3 regions of the Thioalkalivibrio sp. ALJ12 genome follow, and region 2 is predicted to be linked to each of the others. Evidence: predicted binding sites of a transcription regulator. Region 2 holds the regulator's gene; each other region holds the start of a gene.
What was found. Region 2 encodes sigma-54, which starts transcription at its own class of promoters, with help from an activator protein. Its sites were predicted from a motif close to TGGCANGNTNCNTGCTT; they were not measured.
Positions count from the first base shown of each region.

Region 1 (7,094 bases), 440 kb from region 2:
CCGAAGGGGCGCGGGTTTCGCTATCACGAGATCGAGGCCGGGCCGGAGGTTGCCGACCGCGACTTCGCCCGCGCCGCTGCCGCGATCAACGCCCATGTGGAGGCCCTGGTCCGGCGCTGCCCCGAGCAGTACAACTGGGCCTACAAGCGTTTCCACCCGGCCCCCGAGGGCCAGCCCAACCCCTATCGCTGACACCCGGTCGAGCCAGGTTCCGAGCACAAAAAAAGCCGCCGGACCCGAAGGTCGCGGCGGCCGGTGCATCTGGCCCCGAGGGGCCAGATGCGGATGCCTTACAGGCTGTAGTACATGTCGAATTCGACCGGATGGGTGGTCATGCGCATGCGCGTGACTTCTTCCATCTTCAGGTCGATGTAGGCATCGATCATGTCGTCGGTGAACACGCCACCCTGGGTCAGGTATTCGCGGTCCTGGTTCAGGGCTTCCAGCGCCTGGTCCAGCGAATGGCAGACCTGCGGGATGCCCTTTTCCTCTTCCGGCGGCAGGTCGTAGAGGTTCTTGTCCATCGCGTCGCCCGGGTGGATCTTGTTCTGGATGCCGTCCAGGCCGGCCATCAGCATCGCGGCAAACGCCAGGTACGGGTTGGCGGTGGAGTCCGGGAAACGCAGCTCGATGCGGCGGGCCTTCGGGCTCATCACGAACGGGATGCGCAGCGACGCGGAGCGGTTGCGCGCGGAGTAGGCCAGCATCACCGGCGCCTCGAAGCCCGGCACCAGACGCTTGTAGCTGTTGGTGGACGGGTTGGTGAAGGCGTTCAGCGAGCGGGCGTGCTTGATGATGCCGCCGATGTAGTACAGCGCGGTCTCGGACAGGCCGCCGTACAGGTCACCGGAGAACAGGTTCTTGCCGTCCTTGGACAGCGACTGGTGCACGTGCATGCCGGAACCGTTGTCGCCGACGATCGGCTTGGGCATGAAGGTCGCGGTCTTGCCGTGCATGTGGGCCACGTTCTGCACCACGTACTTCAGTACCTGCACCTCGTCGGCCTTCTGCGTCAGCGTTGCGGGGCCGACACCGATCTCGCACTGGCCGGCGGTGGCCACCTCGTGGTGGTGCACCTCGGTAACGAGGCCCATCTCGGTCATCACTTCGCACATGGTCGAGCGGATGTCGTGCAGGCTGTCGACCGGCGGCACCGGGAAGTAGCCACCCTTCACGCCCGGGCGGTGCCCGATGTTGCCGTCTTCGTAGACGCGCTCGGAATTCCAGGAGGCCTCGGAGGAGTCCACGCGGCAGTAGGAGCCGGAGAGGTCCGAGCCCCATTTCACATCGTCGAACACGAAGAATTCATTTTCCGGCCCGAACAGCGCGGTGTCGGCAATGCCGGTGCTCTGCAGATAGGCCTCGGCACGGCGCGCCAGGGAGCGCGGGCAGCGGTCGTAGCCCTGCATGGTGGCCGGCTCGACCACGTCGCAGCGGATGTTCATGGTCATGTCCTCGAAGAACGGATCGATGACCGCGGACTCCGCATCCGGCATCAGGATCATGTCGGACTCGTTGATGCCCTTCCAGCCGGAGATCGACGACCCGTCGAACATCTTGCCTTCCTCGAACGACTCTTCGTCGAGGTCATGGGCTGGAACGGTTACATGCTGTTCCTTGCCCTTGGAGTCGGTGAAGCGGAAGTCGACAAAGCGGACTTCCTTTTCCTGGATCTGCTTCAGCACGTCGGCTGCGGACATGGGAGTCTCCTTAGGTTTGCTCTTGGTCTTTGGGTTCGCCGCGCCGATTCGAGCCCGGCCGGCGTTGAATCGGTTCTATGCAGGCATCATGCCAGTTCGATCGATTGGCCCTGTGACGGTCGTTCAGGACTCATCAGGCCCGTACCACGCGGCGGGCTGCACAATATCCGTGCGCCATCGGCACCACAGTAGTGCATCAAGTCTTTTGTTGCACGCCAGTGGTGCATGGGCGATAGAGGATCTTCACCTCACCCAGCCGGTCCTTCAGGCGCGGATGGCCCTGCAGCGACTGTGACAGGCCCTCGCCCCGCGCGTTCAGGTCCGCGGGCGTGCATGCCCCGTCAAGGCGCAGCGTCAGGGTCAGGTGGATGCGCCCGTTCAGATAGTGCATGGAAAGCTGCTCCAGGCGATCCAGTTCCGGGGTGTCGGCCCAGGCCTCGCGCACCGCTTCGGCGATCTCCGGACGCAGGGGCAGGTTCGAGCTTCGAGCCTGATCTTGGTCGTTTTCCGGGTCCACATGGACCGTAAAATCGCGCAGCCGCTCGTGGCGCTGGGTGACGGCCCCGTACACCGCATCGGCAATCCGGTGTCCCTCGGAAACCGAAATCATCGGGGCGACCTGGATATGCACATCGGCGACCACGTCGCTCCCATGCCGCCGCGTGCGCAGCATGTGCGCATCCTTCACCCCGGGCACTTCCATGATCGTGCGGTGGATGCGCGCGACCTCCTCCGGATCCAGTGCCGTGTCAATCAGTTCGGCCGCGCTGCGCACGATCAGGCGCCCGGCGATATGCAGGATGAACAGGGCAACGATCAGCGCCGCCAGGGCATCCGCCCACGGGAAGCCCGCCACCGCGGCCCCGACCCCGACCAGCACGAACAGCGAGGAGATCGCATCCGTGCGGTGATGCCAGGCGTTCGCATCCAGCATCCGCGAGCCGATCCGTTTCGCCACACGGTGGGTGTACTGATAGAGCCCCTCCTTGGCCACCAGCGTCAGCACCGCAAAGGCGAGCGCGGCCGGGGCCGGCCCTGGGGTCGCGGCGTTGGTATCCATCAGCCGCTGTCCGGCGGCCCAGGCGATCCCGAGGCCGGCCAGTGCGAGGAACACTCCGACGACTACGGTGGCCAGGGTCTCGATACGCCCGTGTCCGTAGGGGTGGTCATGATCGGGCGAGGCCGCGGCCTTGCCAGCGGCGAACAGCACCACACCATCGGTGATCAGGTCCGACAGGGTGTGCACGCCGTCGGCGATCAGCGCCTGCGAGTTCAGCAGCCATCCGCTCAGCAGCTGTGCCAGGGCAAGAAAGGCATTCACCACCGCGCCCACGACCGTTACCCGGCGCGTGGCACGGTAGCGCCGGCCGTTTTCGGGCGAGATCGTGGCCTCGGAGTTGGCGCGGGGGTCGCTCAGGACATCCCTCCCGAACAGGGTCAGGCCCTCAGTATGGGCGTGCCTCCGCCACATGCAAGACGCTTGCACTGCCTTCAGCGGTGGCCGCAGCCGGAGCCCGGCCGATATACTGTCCGCTTTGCCCTGACCCGGGATCCCGCATGGCGCACGAACGCACCCCGTCCAGCAGCAGCCCCACCTTCCAGGACCTGATTCGCCGGTTGCAGGACTACTGGAACGACCACGGTTGCGTGGTCCTGCAGCCCTACGACATGGAGATGGGGGCCGGTACCTTCCATCCGGCGACCTTCCTGCGTTCGATCGGGCCGGAGCCGTGGCGCGCGGCCTATGTGCAGCCCAGCCGCCGTCCCACCGACGGTCGCTATGGCGACAACCCCAACCGCCTGCAGCACTACTACCAGTTCCAGGTGTTGCTGAAGCCGTCGCCGCCGGACATCCAGGATCTCTACCTGGGCTCCCTGGAGGCCCTGGGCTTCGACACGCTCACCCATGATGTGCGCTTCGTCGAGGACAACTGGGAGTCCCCGACCCTCGGCGCCTGGGGCCTGGGCTGGGAGGTCTGGCTGAACGGCATGGAGGTCACCCAGTTCACCTACTTCCAGCAGGTCGGCGGGCTGGACTGCCACCCGGTCTCCGGCGAGATCACCTACGGGCTGGAACGCCTGGCGATGTACCTGCAGGGGGTGGAGAGCGTATTCGATCTGGTCTGGACCGTCGGGCCCGACGGCCGCCCGGTGACCTATGGCGACGTCTATCACCAGAACGAGGTGGAGCAGTCCACCTACAACTTCGAGCATGCCGATCGCGATGCCCTGTTCGCCGCCTTCGACCAGCACGCAAACGAGAGCGACCGCATGATCGAGCTGGGCCTGCCGCTGCCGGCCTACGAGCAGATGCTGCGCGCCTCCCACAGCTTCAACCTGCTGGATGCCCGCGGCGCGATCTCGGTCACCGAGCGCCAGCGCTACATCCTGCGCGTGCGCGAGCTGTCGCGAAACGTCGCCCAGAAGTACTACGAGTCGCGCGAGGCCCTGGGCTTCCCGCTATGCGCCGACGACGACGCGAACAAGCCCGACGCCGCCTGAACCCTTTTCCGGACCGTGCGCCCGACCGCGCGGCCCTGATGGACCCGAACTGGACCCGACATGGCTGAAGCCCGCGAACTCCTGATCGAACTGGGCACCGAGGAGCTGCCCCCCACCGCCCTGCCCCGCCTGCGTGACGCCCTGGCCCAGGGCCTGGCCACCCGCCTGCGCGAGGCCGGGCTGGAACCGGGCGCGCCCGAGGCCTTCGCCACCCCGCGGCGGCTGGCCGTGCTGTTCCCCGATGTGCCCGCGCGCCAGCCCGACCAGCTCCAGGAGCGCCGCGGCCCGGCCGTGGCCGCCGCCTTCGACGCCGCCGGCGAGCCGACCAAGGCGGTGCTGGGCTTTGCCCGCTCCTGCGGAGTGGAGGTCGAGCGCCTGGAACGCGAGACCACCGACAAGGGCGAATACCTGGTCTTCCGCCAGATGCAGCCGGGCCGCGCCCTCGGCGAGCTGCTGCCGGAGATGTTGGAGGCCGCGCTGGAGGCCCTGCCCACGCCCAAGCGCATGCGCTGGGGCAGCAGCCGCACCGAGTTCGTGCGCCCCGCGCACTGGCTGGTCGTCCTGCACGGGACCGAGGTGCTGGAGATGACGGTGCTGGAGCAGACCGCCGGGCGGGCCACGCATGGTCACCGCTTCCACCAGCCCGGTGCGCTGGAGCTGAAGCGCGGCAACGACTACGCCGAGCGGCTGCGCAGCCCTGGCTTTGTCGAGCCGTCGTTCGAGGCGCGGCGCGAGAACATCCTGGCGCAGGTGCACGAGCAGGCCAAGGCCCTGGGCGGGCGCGCACTGGTCGATGCCGACCTGCTGGACGAGGTGACCGCGCTGGTGGAGTGGCCGGTGGCCCTGACCGGCGGTTTCGATCCGCGTTTCCTGGATGTCCCGCAGGAGGCGCTGATCTCTACCATGCAGGACAACCAGAAATACTTCCCGGTGGTCGACGAGGCCGGGCGCATGCAGCCGCACTTCATCGTGATCAGCAACATCGAGTCGCGCGACCCGCACGCGGTGCGCGACGGCAACGAGCGCGTCCTGCGCCCGCGCTTCGCCGATGCCGAATTCTTCTGGCAGCAGGACCGCAAGAAGCGCCTGGAGGAGCGGCTGGACGCGCTGGACTCGGTGGTATTCGAGAAGCGCTTGGGCACGCTGCGCGACAAGTCCGTGCGTCTGGAGGCCCTGATGCAGCGCCTGGCCGGCCTGATGGGGCTGGATGCCGGGCTGGCCGCGCGCGCCGCGCGCCTGGCCAAGTGCGATCTCGTGACTCAGATGGTGTTCGAGTTCACCGAGCTGCAGGGCACGATGGGCCGCTACTACGCCCTGCACGACCGCGAGGACGAAGCGGTCGCGGCCGCGATCGAACAGCACTACTGGCCGCGCCAGTCCGGCTCCGAGCTGCCGGATGTCCCGCTGGCCCAGGCACTGGCGCTGGCGGATCGGCTGGATACGCTGGTCGGGATCTTCGCGATCGGCAAGCAGCCCACCGGTACCAAGGACCCGTTCGCCCTGCGCCGCGCCGCGCTGGGGCTGGTGCGCATCCTGGTCGAGCGCGAACTGCCGCTGGCCCTGACCCCGCTGCTGCAAGCCGCGGCCGAGCCGATCCGCGAACGGGTGCCGGAGGCCGACCAGGCGGTGGAACCGGTGCGCGAGTACATCCTGGAGCGCCTGCGCGGCTACCTGCTGGAGCAGGGCCAGGCGCACGAGACCATCGAGGCGGTGGCCGCGGTCGTGCCCGATACCCCGCTGGACTTCGTCCGCCGCGTGCGCGCGGTCAGCCTGTTCCGCGAGCGCCCGGAGGCCGAGGCCCTGGCCGCGGCGAACAAGCGCATCCACAACCTGCTGCGCAAGGCCGGCGAGGAGGCCGAGGCCGACCTCGACCCCGAGGCCCTGGCGCTGGACGAGGAGCGCCAGCTCTACCAGGGTCTGCAGGCGGTGCGTCCCGGCGTCGAGCAGGCGGTGGCCGATGGCGACTACCTGCACGCACTGGGCGAGCTGGCGGGCCTGCGTGATCGTGTCGATACCTTCTTCGACCAGGTGATGGTGATGGCCGAGGATGCCGCCGAGCGGCGCAACCGCCTGGCGCTGCTGCGCGAACTGCGCCGCGCGTTCGAGACCGTGGCCGACATCGGCCGCCTGGCCACGGGATAGCGCCGCCGCATGCTCCCCCTGATCCGTGGCCTCCTGTTCCAACTGGGGTTTATCGGCTCCACGCTGGTGTTCGGCCTGCTGGTCCCGCCGCTGATCTGGCCGCTTACGCGCCCGGCGCGCTATCGCGTCCTGACCCAGTGGGGGCGCTTCAACGTCTGGTGGCTGCGCATCACCTGCGGGCTGGACTACCGGGTGCGCGGTGCCGAGCACATCGACCCCTCGCGGCCGCATGTGGTGCTCTCCAAGCACCAGTCCGCGTGGGAGACGGTCGCCTATGTGGCGATCTTTCCGATGCAGACCTGGGTGCTCAAGCGCGAGCTGATGCGCATCCCCCTGTTCGGCTGGACCCTGTCCATGCTGGACCCGGTCCCGATCGACCGCGAGGCCGGGCGTCAGGCGCTGGAGAACCTGGTCGCGGAGGGTCAGCAGCGCCTGGACCAGGGCCGCTGGGTGATCGTCTTTCCCGAGGGGACGCGCGTGGCACCGGGCGAGCACGGGCGCTACCGCCAGGGCGGCGCAATACTGGCGGCACGCACCGGATACCCGGTGCTGCCGGTGGCGCTGAACAGCGGGAGCTTCTGGCCGAAAAAGGGCCTCCGGCGCTACCCCGGCACCATCGAGGTGGTGGTCGGCCCGCCAGTCGAGACCGCCGGGCGCAAGCCCGTCGAGGTACTAAGCGAAGCCGAAGAATGGATCGAGACCACCATGGCCGAGATCGAGCCGCGTCCCGCGAAATCGCCGTCGGAGGAG
Region 1 covers NZ_KB899538.1:421,525-428,618, reverse strand. Annotated here, with positions in the region: gene F467_RS0102060 (lysophospholipid acyltransferase family protein) at 1-192, shown strand, start outside; gene glnA (glutamate--ammonia ligase) at 291-1,700, opposite strand; gene F467_RS0102050 (cation diffusion facilitator family transporter) at 1,897-3,171, opposite strand; gene glyQ (glycine--tRNA ligase subunit alpha) at 3,258-4,202, shown strand; gene glyS (glycine--tRNA ligase subunit beta) at 4,263-6,344, shown strand; gene F467_RS0102035 (1-acyl-sn-glycerol-3-phosphate acyltransferase) at 6,354-7,094, shown strand, end outside.
Region 1: a site for sigma-54 is predicted at 1,778-1,794, ahead of glnA (glutamate--ammonia ligase). Genes of this name have one in related genera too.

Region 2 (7,094 bases):
GCCCCACGCGGGGGGTGCAGCCCGAGCGTGACGAGCGCGTGCGCACGGTGATTGAATCCGCCGATGTGAAGGTGGCGACCGACACCATGATCGCCACCTCCGATGCCCCGTCGACGCTGGAGCAGCCTGGCCTTTTCCAGCGGGGCACGGGTCTGCGCGTCGACTCGCGAGGGGATACCATAGAGCTGTTCCATGACGTGTACACGCTCTACAGCGAGTCGGGCGAGGAGGAAGCCGCAAATGACTGAACGTGGTGGGTCGTCGCTCGCCCGGGCCGGATGGCCCGTGCTGCTGGGCAGTGCCTTGTTGCTGCTGGCCGCGCCGGTCATTGCCCAGCAGCAGCCCCTGCCGGTGGAGATTACCGCCGATCGTGCGGAGATGGACGACCGGCGGGGCGTAAGCACTTATACCGGTGATGTGGTGGTGATTCGCGGGGACATGACACTGGAGGCCGACAAGGTCTATGTGCGCAGCCGCGACCGACGCCCTTACGAGATGGAGGCCCACGGCGAGCCTGCGCGGCTGGAGTCCCCGGACCCGGAGACGGGCGAGATGCGCATCGCCACCGCGCTGCGCATCGACTACCTGCTGAACGAGGACCGGGTGATCCTGACCGACCAGGCGCATGTGGTCACGGCAGCCGAGGAAGCGCGCGGCAAGCGCATCGTCTACGACCTGGAGACGGATGTGATCGAGGCCGAGCGTGGCGAGGCCGATGACGAGCGTGTACGTATCAGGATCCAGCCCCGCGAAGACGACGAATGAACGAGCTCGACACCAGCGCGCCCGCCGCGGCCGGTGGCGAATCTGCGCCGATGGCCGGCTATCTGACCGGCCGCGAGCTGACCAAGCGCTATGGCAAGCGTACGGTGCTGGATCGTGTCGACGTCGATCTGGCACCAGGGGAGGTCGTGGGCCTGCTGGGACCGAACGGCGCAGGCAAGACCACCTGTTTCTACAGCCTGGTCGGCCTGATCCGGCCCAATCGTGGCCGCATCACGCTGGGTGACCGGGACATCACCCGGGCCCCGATTCATTCGCGGGCCCGAGCCGGGCTGGGCTACCTGCCGCAGGAGGCCTCGATCTTCCGTCGGCTGAGTGTTTGGGACAACCTGCAGGCGGTGCTGGAGCTGCGCTCGGAGCTCGACCGCCACGAGCGACGCCGCATCGGCGATGCCCTGATCGAGGAGTTCCAGCTGGAGACCGTGCGCCACAGCCCTGGGATTGCCCTGTCCGGGGGCGAGCGTCGCCGCGCCGAGATCGCGCGGGCACTGGCCGGTGACCCGCGCTTTATCTGCCTGGACGAACCGTTTGCCGGCGTGGATCCGATTTCCGTGGGTGATATCCAGGCCGTGATTGGGCATCTGGCCCAGCGCGGGATCGGTGTGCTGATTTCCGACCACAACGTGCGCGAGACCCTCGGAATCTGCGACAGGGCCTATATTCTTAGTGAGGGCCGCATCCTGAGCGCCGGGACCCCGCAGGAGCTGCTGGACGACCCCCAGGTGCGCCGCGTGTATCTCGGAGAAAACTTTCGACTGTGAACATTGATCAGTGTTTCCTTAAGATGATCTTGATGGTCACCATGGACCTCAAACCGCGATGCTGAAACCCGGGCTCAATCTGCAGCTGGGGCAGACGCTGACGATGACCCCGCAGCTGCAACAGGCGATCCGTCTGCTGCAGCTTTCCACGCTGGAGTTGCAGGCGGAGATCCAGCAGGCGCTGGAAAGCAACCCCATGCTCGAGCAGGTGGAGGACGAGGGCGAGGAGGCCCCGCCCGAGCGCCCGGAGGAAGGGGGCGAACGGGTCGACGGGGATCGCATGCAGGCCGACACGGCTGGCGATGACGTGATCCCCGAGGAGTTGAGCACCGACAGTCGCTGGGACGACATCTACGAGCCCGCCCCGAGCCCACGCGGCCTGGACGACCGCGACCCGCTGGAGAATACCTCCGACGGCGAGGACGAGGGCCTGCAGGATCACCTGCTCTGGCAGCTGCATCTGAGCCACCTGACCCCACGAGACCAACGGATCGGGGCGGCGCTGATCGACGCGATCAGCCCGGACGGCTATCTGGACAGTGAACTCGAGGCGCTGGCGGAGATGATCAGCCAGGGCGAAGACGAGCCCGTGGGGGTCGACGAGGTCGAGGCGGTGCTGCACTGGATTCAGCAGTGCGACCCGCTGGGCGTCGGTGCGCGGGACCTGCGCGAGTGCCTGGAGATCCAGCTGCGCCATTTGGCGCCGGATGCCCCGGCGCGTGACGCGGCTCGAGCCATCCTGGAAAACGGCATGGAGAGCCTGGCCAAGCGGGACTACCGAGCCCTGCAGCGCCAGTCCGGCGTGCGCGACCCGGACGAGCTGGCGCGGGCGCTGGACCTGATCCGCACCCTGAATCCGCGGCCCGGTGCCCAGATCAGCGAGTCCACTTCGGAATATGTGGTGCCGGATGTCTATGTCCGCCATGACCGCGATGGCTGGCGCGTGGACTTGAACCCGGAGATTGCGCCGCGCATTCGCATCAACGATCTCTATGCGGGCATGGTGCGGCAGGTCTCCGATGCGCGTGATAGCGCGTTTATGCGCGATCAGTTGCAGGAGGCGCGCTGGTTCCTGAAGAGCCTGCACAGCCGGAACGACACCCTGCTGCGGGTCGCCCAGGCCATCGTCGTGCGCCAGCAGGGGTTTCTCGAGCATGGTGAGGTTGCCATGCAACCGCTGATCCTGCGCGATATCGCCGAGACCCTGGAGATGCACGAATCGACCATCTCGAGGGTGACTACACAGAAATACATGCACACCCCGCGTGGGGTATTCGAGTTCAAGTACTTCTTTTCCAGTCATGTTGGCACAGCCGATGGCGGCGAATGCTCGGCGACCGCGATCCGTGCCATGATTCGGGAATTGATTGGTGGCGAGACCCCGAACAAGCCACTGAGTGATGCAAAACTGGCCCAGATCCTGTCGGATCGGGGCATTAATGTGGCCCGACGCACCGTGGCCAAGTACCGCGAGGCTATGCACATACCGTCTTCCAGCGAACGCCGGCAGATGGCGAGTATGCCCAGTGGAACCAAGCAAAAAGGAGCCTGACCATGCAGATCAACCTGACCGGCCATCACGTCGATATCACCGACGCCCTGCGCGACTACGTGAACGAAAAGTTCGCGAAGCTGGAACGCCACTTCGACAAAGTGATCGACGTGCATGTGGTGCTGACCCACGAGAAAAACCAGAACCTGAACAACAAGGCGGAGGCCAATCTCCAGGTCAGCGGCAATCACATCCACGCCGAAGCCAGTCACGAGGATATGTATGCGGCGATTGATGGCCTGATCGACAAGGTGGATCGTCAGCTGATCAAGCACAAGGAAAAGGTCAAGGACCATCACCGCGCCGAGGGTGCCCAGCGCAACCGCGAACAGGCCCTTTAACGCAATGACCATTGCCGAGCTGATCACCCGCGCCCGTATCCGGCTGGAGCCCGAGTGTTCCAGCCAGAAACGGGCGCTCGAGACCCTGGCCGAGTTGCTGGCCGTCGGCGGCGAGGAGTCCGCCGGCCCGGCCAGCGGGGCCATCTTCGAGGCCCTGTCTGCCCGCGAGAAGCTTGGCTCCACCGGTCTGGGGCATGGCGTGGCCATCCCGCATGGGCGTCTGGCCGAGCTCGATGCCCCCCGGGTCGCGGTCCTGCGGCTGGACCAGGGGGTCGACTTCGACGCCATGGATCACGAACCCGTGGACATCCTGATCGCACTGCTGGTGCCCGAGGCGGCGACCAGCGCGCACCTGGACCTGCTGGCGCAGCTGGCGCGCGGTCTCTCGCAGCCCGACAATATCGCCTCGCTGCGCCGTGCCGGCGACGCGGACGCCCTGGAACGCGAACTGACCCGGGCCTTCGGCGACGCCTGAACATGGCTCTCCCGGCAGTACTTTCTCTCTTACGACGCCCCGTGCCAGCACTGCCGGAGATTCGTGCATGAACGAGGCACTGGGAGAGGGCGGCATCGCGCGCGACATCACCGTAGAGGTCCTGATCCAGGCGATGGGCAATCGCCTGGATCTGCGCTACGTACACGGCGAGCAGGTCGCACCGGATCGCAACCTGGTCGGCGGTGACGGCGACGACCTGCCCCTCGCCGGGCACCTCAACCTGATCCGGCCTAACCGTATCCAGGTGATCGGCGATTTCGAGGCGCGCTATATCGCGCGGCTGAGCGATGATCAGCGCGAGCAACTGATCCTGGAGATGGCCCGCACCGGGACGACCGCGGTGATCTTCGCCGAGGACACCTGCCCGTTCTCGGAGATGCCGGACGTCCCCGATGAGCAGCTGCCGCTGATCTTGTGCTCCTCGACCAGCAGCCACGAGATTATCTCCCTGCTGCGCTATTTCCTGCAGCAGCGGCTGGCCCATTTCGAGGTGCGCCATGGCGTGTTCATGGAGATCCTCGGCATTGGCGTGCTGATCAGCGGGGCCTCCAGCGTGGGCAAGAGCGAGGTGGCGCTCGAGCTGATCTCGCGCGGGCACCGGCTGATCGCCGACGACGCACCGGAGTTTGCCCGCATCGCCCCGGATATCGTGCGCGGACACTGCCCGGCCCTGTTGCAGGATCTGCTCGAGGTCCGCGGGCTGGGCGTGCTGAACGTCCGCGCCATGTACGGGGATTCGGCGATCAAGGGCGGCAAGTATCTGCGGCTGATTATCGACCTGCGCGACCACGGCGAGCCCTCGCCGGTGCCGGATGACCGCCTGAATGGCCGCCGCGGGGAGATCGGCATCCTCGGGCTGCGTATCCCGCTGATCAGCCTGCCGGTCGCGCCGGGGCGCAACATCGCGGTGATGATCGAGGCGGCGGTGCGCAACCACATGTTGCACATGCAGGGCTATGTCGCCGGCGACGACCTGCGCGCACGTCAGCGCCGGCAGATGAGCGGCGAGCCCGAGGAGCCGCCGTACCACCGCGCGATCCCTGCAACCACCGTCCCCAACCCGGACCCGGAGGGCTGAATGCGACTCCTGCTGGTCAGTGGTCTGTCGGGCTCCGGCAAGACGGTCGCCCTGCATACGCTGGAGGACGCCGGCTATTTCTGTGTCGACAACCTGCCGCTGCCGCTGCTGCCCGGGCTGATCGAACAGGTCCGCAGTGGCGATTACGACGCGGACGAAGACCGGCATCTGGCGGTCGGGGTGGATGTCCGCAGCGGGCTGACGGCGCTCGAGGGCTTTGCCGACCTCCTGCGCGAGCTCCGGGGCAAGGGGATGCAGGTCGAGGTGATGTTTCTGCAGGCCTCCAGCGAGGTCCTGCTGCGCCGCTATCACCTGACGCGGCGCCGACACCCACTGGCGCGCGACGGCGTGCCACTGGTGGACGCGATCGAGCGCGAACGTGACTGGCTCGGCCATGTTGCGGCCGAGGCGGATCTGACCGTGGACACCTCCCGTCTGTCGATGCACGATCTCGCGCGCACCCTGCGCGACCGCGTCGGGCTGCTGGGCGAGGAGCGCCTGTCCCTGCTTTTTCAGTCATTCGGGTTCAAGCACGGGGCCCCGCTGGACTCCGACTTCGTGTTCGACGTGCGCTGTCTGCCCAACCCGCACTACGAGCGCGATCTGGCGCCATTGACTGGCCGCGATGCGGCTGTTTGCGAGTTTCTTGCGCGCCATGGCGAGGTCGAGGAGATGTATGACGGGATCCAGGGCTTTCTCGAACAGTGGGTCCCGCGGATCCGGCAGGATCACCGCAGCTATGTGACCGTTTCGATCGGGTGCACCGGCGGCCGTCACCGCTCGGTTTATCTTGTGGAGCGGCTGGCGGCTGCCTGGCGGGGGCGCGAACATGTTACTGTTAGCACCCGTCACCGCGAGCTATCCCTGCCCCTCGAATCGGAGTGAGTCCATGGGCGTTGGTCTGATCCTGATCACGCATCAAAACCTCGGCGACACCCTGCTGCAGACGGCCCAGAGCATGCTGGGCGACCTGCCCGAGGATTGCGAGTCCATGGCGATGTCGCAGAATGACGACCCCGACGAGGTGCTGGCGCGCGCGAGGGCGCGCCTGGGCGAGCTGGATTCCGGCTCCGGCGTGCTGATCCTGACCGACATGTTTGGCTCCACCCCATCCAATGTGGCCAGTCGCGTGGCCCGGGGCGCGAACGCCCGCGTCATTGCCGGGATCAACCTGCCGATGCTGATCCGTGTGCTGAACTACCGCCATCTGCCGCTGACGGAGCTGGTCAACAAGGCCCTGTCCGGCGGGCACGATGGCATCCTTCTTTGTGACCAGGAGTGTTCGGATGCCGCAGCGCGAAGTCCCCATCGTTAATCGTCTGGGGATGCATGCGCGTGCGGCGGCCAAGTTCGTGAGCCTGGCCAGCCAGTACGCGTCCGATGTGACCGTCTCCCGGAACGCCCAGGAGGTCAACGGCAAGAGCATCATGGGGGTGATGATGCTGGCAGCGGCGCAGGGCTCCGAGGTTACCATCACCACCGACGGCGAGGACGCCGAAGAGGCCCTCGACGCCCTCACCGAACTCGTCGCCAACCGCTTCGGCGAGGACGCCTAGCCCCTCTCCTGCCGCCATGCCTTTACGAGGCTGTGTCTAGTTCGATCTCGGGTGTTTACGGTGGCTTCGGTCCGCCGCCTGCCTGCGCTGTCTCGCCAGCGCGCCGCGCCCGTTTTTGATCAACAACGGGCTTTCTTGCTTGCCCAAGAAAGTACCCGTCGAGGCGCACCCGGATTCCGCCCGGGGACCTTGCTCCAGGGCCCTCGGGCCGGCGGCGCTGAAACTCGCTGCGCCTTCGGCTCCGCTGAGACAGTCAGCGCCCCCGTTTTTATTTTGAATCGTCCGTCCCGAGAACCCTTCCGCAAGGGGCTTCATACGGGGGGATGAAGGTCAAAACACAAGCTGTCCCTACGCCTGCAGCCAACTCCAACGCCGTAGGGTGCGGTTGAGCGCAGCGAAACGCACCGTTCCGACGGTCGGGGCAAACCCTGATGCGATTCGCTGCGCTCATCACATCCTACGATGGGGTCTGGCGCCCGCTGGCGGACGCGGCACGCCAAGGCCGAAGGCCGAGCGTGCCGAAGATG
Region 2 covers NZ_KB899538.1:860,258-867,351, forward strand. Annotated here, with positions in the region: gene lptC (LPS export ABC transporter periplasmic protein LptC) at 1-248, shown strand, start outside; gene lptA (lipopolysaccharide transport periplasmic protein LptA) at 241-765, shown strand; gene lptB (LPS export ABC transporter ATP-binding protein) at 816-1,544, shown strand; gene F467_RS0104105 (RNA polymerase factor sigma-54) at 1,603-3,096, shown strand; gene hpf (ribosome hibernation-promoting factor, HPF/YfiA family) at 3,099-3,437, shown strand; gene F467_RS0104115 (PTS sugar transporter subunit IIA) at 3,442-3,912, shown strand; gene hprK (HPr(Ser) kinase/phosphatase) at 3,980-5,011, shown strand; gene rapZ (RNase adapter RapZ) at 5,012-5,896, shown strand; gene F467_RS0104130 (PTS sugar transporter subunit IIA) at 5,901-6,326, shown strand; gene F467_RS0104135 (HPr family phosphocarrier protein) at 6,298-6,567, shown strand.

Region 3 (7,094 bases), on a different contig from region 2:
CCGGGCCTCGGCCTCGAGTACGCCGGTTTCGACCTCGATCCCGGCCGCGCGCAGCGCCTCCATGCCGCCACCACAGACCCGCGGGTTCGGGTCCTGCATCGCAATCACGGCCCGGGCCACGCCGGCCTGGATCAGCGCCTCGGTACAGGGAGGAGTGCGACCGTGGTGACTGCACGGCTCGAGCGTCACGTAGACAGTGGCCCCGCGCGCGGCTTCGCCGGCCGCGTGCAGGGCGTTCACCTCGGCGTGCGGCTCGCCGGCACACCAGTGCAGCCCCTCTCCGACGACCTCGCCATCGCGCACCAGCACACAGCCCACCCGAGGATTGGGATCGGCACTGAAGCGGCCATAGTCGGCCAGCTCCAGCGCCCGCGCCATGTGACGCCGATCCTCCACCGCCTGTTCGTGTCCCGGCTGTGCCATCAACTGCCCTCCTGCGAATCCCCCGGTGCGGCGGCATCCGTGTCGGCGAGTCCCTCATCGATCAGGCGCAGCTGTGAACGGCGCATCTCCGGCGTCAGGTCATCCTCGAGCCGCTCGATGGCCTCGCGGAAGGACTGCACACTGGCAAAGCTCAGATAGATGGAGGCAAAACGGATATAGGCCACATGGTCCAGGGCATGCAAGGCTGCCAGGACCATTTCGCCAATACGGTCGGACTTGACCTCGGGGGCCGCCAGGGACGCGAGCTGGCGCTTGATGTCGTCGATCACGCGCTCGACATCCTCGGTCTTCACCGGGCGCTTGTGCAACGCCCGGCGCAGACCACTGCGCAACTTGTCTTCGTCGAAGGCAACGCGCTCGCCGGAGCGCTTGACCACCCGCGGCAGGCTGAACTCCGCCCGCTCGAAGGTGGTGAAGCGCGCCCGGCACTCGCGGCACTCGCGCCGACGCCGGATCTGCTCCTGCTCCGGACCGGCCACCCGCGAGTCGACCACGCGGGTGTCCTGAGCGCCACAGGCCGGGCAGCGCATGGCGGGCCGCCGCTACGCCGCGTTATTCGGGGGCGCCGTAGACCGGGAAGCGGCGGCAGATCTCGACGACCTTGTCGCGGGTCGCGTCGATCACCTGCTCGTTCTCGTGGTCGTCCAGCACGTCGGCGATCCAGCCGGCCAGCTCGCGCGACTCCGCTTCGGTGAAGCCACGCGTGGTCAGAGCGGCGGTGCCGATGCGGATGCCGGAGGTCACGAATGGGGATTCCGGATCGTTGGGCACGGCGTTCTTGTTGACCGTGATGTTGGCGCGACCCAGCGCGGCGTCCGCGGCCTTGCCGGTCATGCCCTTGGACACCAGGCTCAGCAGGAACAGGTGATTGTCGGTCCCGCCGGAGACGATGTCGTAGCCACGCTCGACCAGGACCTCGGCCATCGCGCGGGCGTTGGCGATCACCTGCTTCTGATAGGTCTTGAATTCCGGCTCCAGGGCCTCCTTGAAGGCCACCGCCTTGCCGGCGATCACGTGCATCAGCGGGCCGCCCTGGGTACCCGGGAAGATCAGCGACTGGAACTTCTTGTTCAGCTCCGGCTGGCCCTTGGTGATGATGAAGCCGCCACGCGGCCCGCGCAGGGACTTGTGCGTGGTGGAAGTGACCACGTGGGCGTGGTCGATCGGGTTCGGGTATTCGCCGGCGGCGATCAGGCCGGAGACGTGGGCCATGTCCACCATCAGGTAGGCGCCCACGGAATCGGCGATCTCGCGGAAGCGCTTCCAGTCGACCACGCGCGAGTAGGCGGAGAAGCCGGCGACGATCATCTTCGGCTGGTGCTCGGTGGCCAGGCGCTGGACCTCGTCGTAGTCGATCAGACCCTCGTCGGTGATGCCGTACTGCACCGCGTTGTAGATCTTGCCGGAGAAGTTCGGCTTGGCGCCGTGGGTCAGGTGACCGCCGGCGTCCAGGCTCATGCCCAGCACGGTGTCATGCGGCTGCAGCAGGGCCATGTACACGGCCGCGTTGGCCTGCGAGCCGGAATGCGGCTGCACGTTCGCGTAGTCGGCGCCGTAGAGCTGCTTGAGGCGATCGATCGCGAGCTGCTCGACGATATCCACATACTCGCAGCCACCGTAGTAGCGCTTGCCCGGATAGCCCTCGGCGTACTTGTTGGTCAGCACGGAGCCCTGGGCCTCCATCACGCGCGGGCTGGTGTAGTTCTCGGAGGCGATCAGCTCGATATGCTCTTCCTGGCGCTGCGCCTCCTTGCTGATGGCGCCCCAGAGTTCGTCGTCGTAGCCGTGGATACTCATGTCGATCGAAAACATTCGGATCTCCCGTTTCATTACTTTCGTGGATTCGGTTTCCCGGCGCGCCGACTCACCGGCGCAGGCCTGGGAAGGGGGAAACAAAGACGCGTAATGATAGGGGATGCGGGGCTTTTTTTCAGGTGGCCGCCACGCCATGGCCAGACCACCGTCCAGGTAGCGCACAACGCAAGAATCCAAAGCCTTCCGTATTTTCAGCTACATACGGCCTATTGCGCGCTGCCGGGCAAGCTCGACAGGGTAGCCATGGCCTCCGGCGCGCACGGCCTGGTGTCCCGTTTCTTTACACCCAATCCTGGCCGGGTAAACCCCTCTCGCGGCACTGAGAATGTACCCGCCGGGCGCCACTCACCCGAACGGCGTAGTCGTCGGTGTCACACTTTTTTACGCCCATCCAGTCCCGCTGCCATCCGGCAAAAGGCGCATCCTCCTATCGGTCTGTTTTTTCGAATGAATTAGCGCGCATATGGGAATGGCACCGTTTCTGCATAGCCCTGAGTGCACAAGGACCGGATGGGCCGGATCCGCGCAAGCCACCCAGGGGGCTATTCCCAGGGAAGGTGCATCGAATGAACCCCAAACGTACTACACCCTATTTCGCGAGTGCCGCCCTGTTGCTGGGCCTGGGCCTTTCCGGCGCCGCACAGGCTTCGTTGATCAGCTGCGCCAGCCTGGATGGCGGCGTTGAAAACCGCGTCACCGCCAACATCGGCTGCCAGATCCTCGAACCCCTGGATGGGCATGCAAACGACCCTGTGGGAGGCGACCCCTCCAACTGGATCGTCAACACGGCCGGTGGCACGGGCTTTTTCGGCATCAGTGACTGGCAGTTCGATGGCCGCTGGGAAGATCCGCCGAACAGCAACGGCGATCCGCTGGAGTTTGATCCGGCCGATCCGACCCTCAACCTGGTCACGCTGGACGGAACCTCCCAGGGCGGGACCTGGACACTGGATCCGAGCTTTGTCTACGGCGACCTGCTGTTCCTGTTCAAGGATGGCCGCGGCACCAATCTGACCGGGTTCCTGATGACTGGCTATAACGGCAGCTACCTCTCGCCATTCATTGACCCGCCGTTTGACTTCCCGGGTGCAAGCCCCAAAGACATCTCCCACGTGAGCATCTACTACCGTCCGAACGGGCAGGTACCGGAGCCCCACACACTGTTGCTACTGGGTCTGGGTCTGGGCTTGCTGGGTATCGCCGTCCGCCGCAAAGCACGCAGGGACACGATGGCGGCCTGATCACGTCCTGCTCGACTTGGCATGATGGCGCCCATGTGGCGCCATCATTTCGTTTGGGCCGACGACCGAACGTATATGGCACAACTCAGCCGGACATGTCCGGTTTTTTTACAACCCGCACAAACCCGTTGGCCGTACCTCCCACACCTGGACCCATAACCCGCTGTTTCAACGACGCAATCCCCTCTGCGCACTGGATATGGCACGAAGCGTGCTGCATTCCCGCCTTGTGAGTGATGGCACTTTCAGGCGATCCGCGCCCCAGCCGCATTCATGAGAAACCATGGAGGGACTTTCGTCCCATGGAGGTAAGCTCGATGTCATGCAAGCCATTGCTCTCGTTCCTGGCCGGAACGGTGTTCCTGTTGACCCTGTCGCTCTCCGGGGCCACCCAGGCCGCACTGCTCGATTGCACTGCCCTGTCCGGCAACGTCGGTGACAAGGTCACCAACAATCTCGGCTGTCAGATTTTGTCGCCACTGGATGGCGCAGCCACCGACTCCACCACCGGCGATCCCTCCAGCTGGCTTGTGAATACCGCGGGCGACACCGGATTCTTCGGAATCAGCGACTGGCTATTCGACGGCCGCTGGACCTCCCCCGGGTCGAACAGCTCGACCCTCGCCAGCTTTGATGGCAATCGCCACAGCGGGCAATGGAACCTCGATTCCGAATGGGACTATGGAGACCTGCTGTTCGTGTTCAGTCATGGCAGCGGCACCAACCTGGTCGGCTTCCTGATGACCGGGATCAATGGCGATTACAGCTCACCCTTCACCCAACCGCCCTTCAGCTATCCGGGTGTGGCCACACGCAACATCTCGCATATCAGCGTCTATTACCGTTCGGGCGCGGTCGGCACCGTCCCCGAACCGAAGACGATGCTGCTGATGGGACTGGGGCTCGGCCTGCTCGGGCTGATGCTTCGCCGGAACCGACGCCAGGGGCCCCGTTTTCCGGCCTAGGCGAACGCCCAACGGCCCGTCGCCGCGCCATCAAGGGCACGCCTGTCGGGCGTGTCCTTTACCCTGATTGAAGAGGGGCCTGCACAGGACCGCGGATGACCGAAGGCGAGGCGATCCCCATCGCCCCCGGCCCGCAGGCACAGTCGACCTGAACGCGAACGTGCTATTTGATCGGCGTCTCCCTAGAATCCTCGGCACTGCCGCGATTCGTTCCCGGCATGACCCCGGAGGGCGTATGAATCGATCCAGTGTGCCGAGGGCCGACCGGCGATGGCTGCAACGCCTGCTGCCAGTGCTCACCCTGGTCAGCCTGCTACTGGCCACCACCGCGCAGGCCGAATCGCGCTTCATCAATATCGGCACAGGCGGGGTCACCGGCGTGTATTACCCGGCGGGCCAGCACCTGTGCCGCCTGTTCAACACCCGTCGCGACGAGCACGGGATGCGCTGCACAGCGGAGAGCACCGGCGGCTCGGTCTTCAATCTCAACATGATCCGCTCGGGCGACATGGACTTCGGCGTCGCGCAGTCGGACCTGCAGTACCACGCCTATCGGGGCTCCGGGCGTTTCGAGGAATTCGGGCCCGCTCCCCATCTCCGGGCGGCGTTCAGCCTGCATGCCGAGCCCCTCACCCTGGTGGTGCGCCCCGACGCAGACATCGAGGGGCTGGATGACCTGCCCGGCAAGCGCGTCAACATCGGCAACCCGGGCTCGGGCCAGCGCATCCTGATGGAAGAACTAATGGGGGCGCTGGGCTGGGACCAGGACACCTTTCGCCGGGTGAGTGAGCTGCCCTCGCGCGAGCAGGCCCAGGCGCTTTGCGACAACCGCATCGACGCCTTTGTATTTTCCGTCGGCCACCCCTCGGCCGCGATTCAGGAACCCATCGCGACCTGCAACGCCCGACTGGTGTCGATCGAGGGTTCAACCGTCGACCAACTGGTCGAGGACACCCCTTATTACCTGCGCGCGCTGATCCCCGCCGGCACCTACCCGGGCCAGGACGACGACATCCATACCTACGGTGTCGGCGCCACGCTGGTGACCTCGACCCTTACATCGGAACGCGCGGTCTACGAGATCACCCGCGCGGTGTTCGAGAACTTCGAGACCTTTCGCGGCCTGCATCCGGCCTTTGGCCCGCTGGAACGCGAGACGATGGTGGACGAAGGACTGTCGGCCCCCCTGCATCCGGGGGCCCAACGCTATTTCCGTGAAGCGGGGCTGATCGAATGAGCGATACCAGGGGGACCACCGGGGGGGCCACGGAACCGGCCGACAACGCGGCCGAGACTGCTCAGGAGCTGGAATCCGGCGCACGTCATCCGGGGCGCGGCACGCGCAGCCTGATCTGGCTGACGGCGGTGGCCTGGTCTCTGTTCCAGATCTGGATCGCCTCGCCCCTGGGCGACTGGCTGGATTTCTTTGTCGTCTCGGACACCGAGGCGCGCTCGATCCATCTGGCCTTTGCAGTCTTCCTGGCCTATCTGCTGTTTCCCGCGATCCGGCCGGGCACACGCCACGTGTCCTGGCCACGCGCCATTGGCGTGACCTATGCCCTGGGCGGGCTGGTCCTGATGGTGTTCGGGATCTGGCAATTGCTGGGCCTGGAGCGCCTGGCCGAGGTCTACGTGATCATCGGGCTGACCCTTCTGGTGGTCGCATTGCCGCTGCTGCGCGGCCATGACCCCATCCACCACATACCGCTGACCGACTGGATGTTCGCTGCAATCGCGGCCTTCAGTGCGCTGTATCTGTACCTGTTCCACGCCGAGCTGGCTGACCGTCCCGGGGCGCCCTCGGACGTCGACCTGATCGTCGCCGGGATCGGCCTGATCCTGCTGCTGGAGGCCACCCGGCGGGTACTGGGCCCGGCGCTGACGATCATTGCCGCGATCTTTTTGTTCTACACCTTCGCCGGCCCGATCATGCCGGACATCATTGCCCATCGCGGCGCCAGCTATCCGCGCGCGATGGCCCAGCAGTGGCTGTCCAACGAAGGCGTGTTCGGGATCGCGCTCGGCGTCTCGACCAGCTTCGTGTTCCTGTTCGTGCTGTTCGGCGCGCTACTGGAACGGGCCGGCGCCGGCGACTACTTCATTCGCGTGGCGTTCTCGCTGCTGGGGCACATGCGCGGTGGCCCGGCCAAGGCGGCGGTGATGGCGTCCGGGATGACCGGCGTGGTCTCGGGCTCGTCCATCGCCAATGTCGTCACCACCGGGACCTTCACCGTGCCCCTGATGAAGCGGGTCGGCTTCAGCCCGCACAAGGCCGGGGCCGTGGAGGTCGCCAGCTCGGTGAACGGGCAGCTGATGCCGCCGGTGATGGGTGCGGCCGCGTTCCTGATGGTCGAGTACGTCGGGATTCCCTATGTCGAGGTCCTCAAGCACGCGATCCTGCCGGCCCTGATCGCCTATATCGCGCTGATCTACATCGTGCACCTGGAGGCCTGCAAGAACGGCATGGAGGGCCTCAAGCGCGCTACCGTCACCACCTGGCGCGGCCGCCTGATCAGCTTCGGGATTACCGTCTCCAGCCTGATCATCCTCGCCGCCGCGGTGTACTGGGGGCTCGGCTGGATCAAGGACCTGGCCGGCGACGCCGCCGCCTGGATCATCGCCGCTTTGC
Region 3 covers NZ_KB899540.1:232,680-239,773, forward strand. Annotated here, with positions in the region: gene ribD (bifunctional diaminohydroxyphosphoribosylaminopyrimidine deaminase/5-amino-6-(5-phosphoribosylamino)uracil reductase RibD) at 1-423, opposite strand, end outside; gene nrdR (transcriptional regulator NrdR) at 423-974, opposite strand; gene glyA (serine hydroxymethyltransferase) at 997-2,256, opposite strand; gene F467_RS0111350 (PEP-CTERM sorting domain-containing protein) at 2,826-3,500, shown strand; gene F467_RS0111355 (PEP-CTERM sorting domain-containing protein) at 3,833-4,465, shown strand; gene F467_RS0111360 (TAXI family TRAP transporter solute-binding subunit) at 4,701-5,702, shown strand; gene F467_RS0111365 (TRAP transporter permease) at 5,699-7,094, shown strand, end outside.
Region 3: a site for sigma-54 is predicted at 2,730-2,746, ahead of F467_RS0111350 (PEP-CTERM sorting domain-containing protein). Genes of this name have one in related genera too.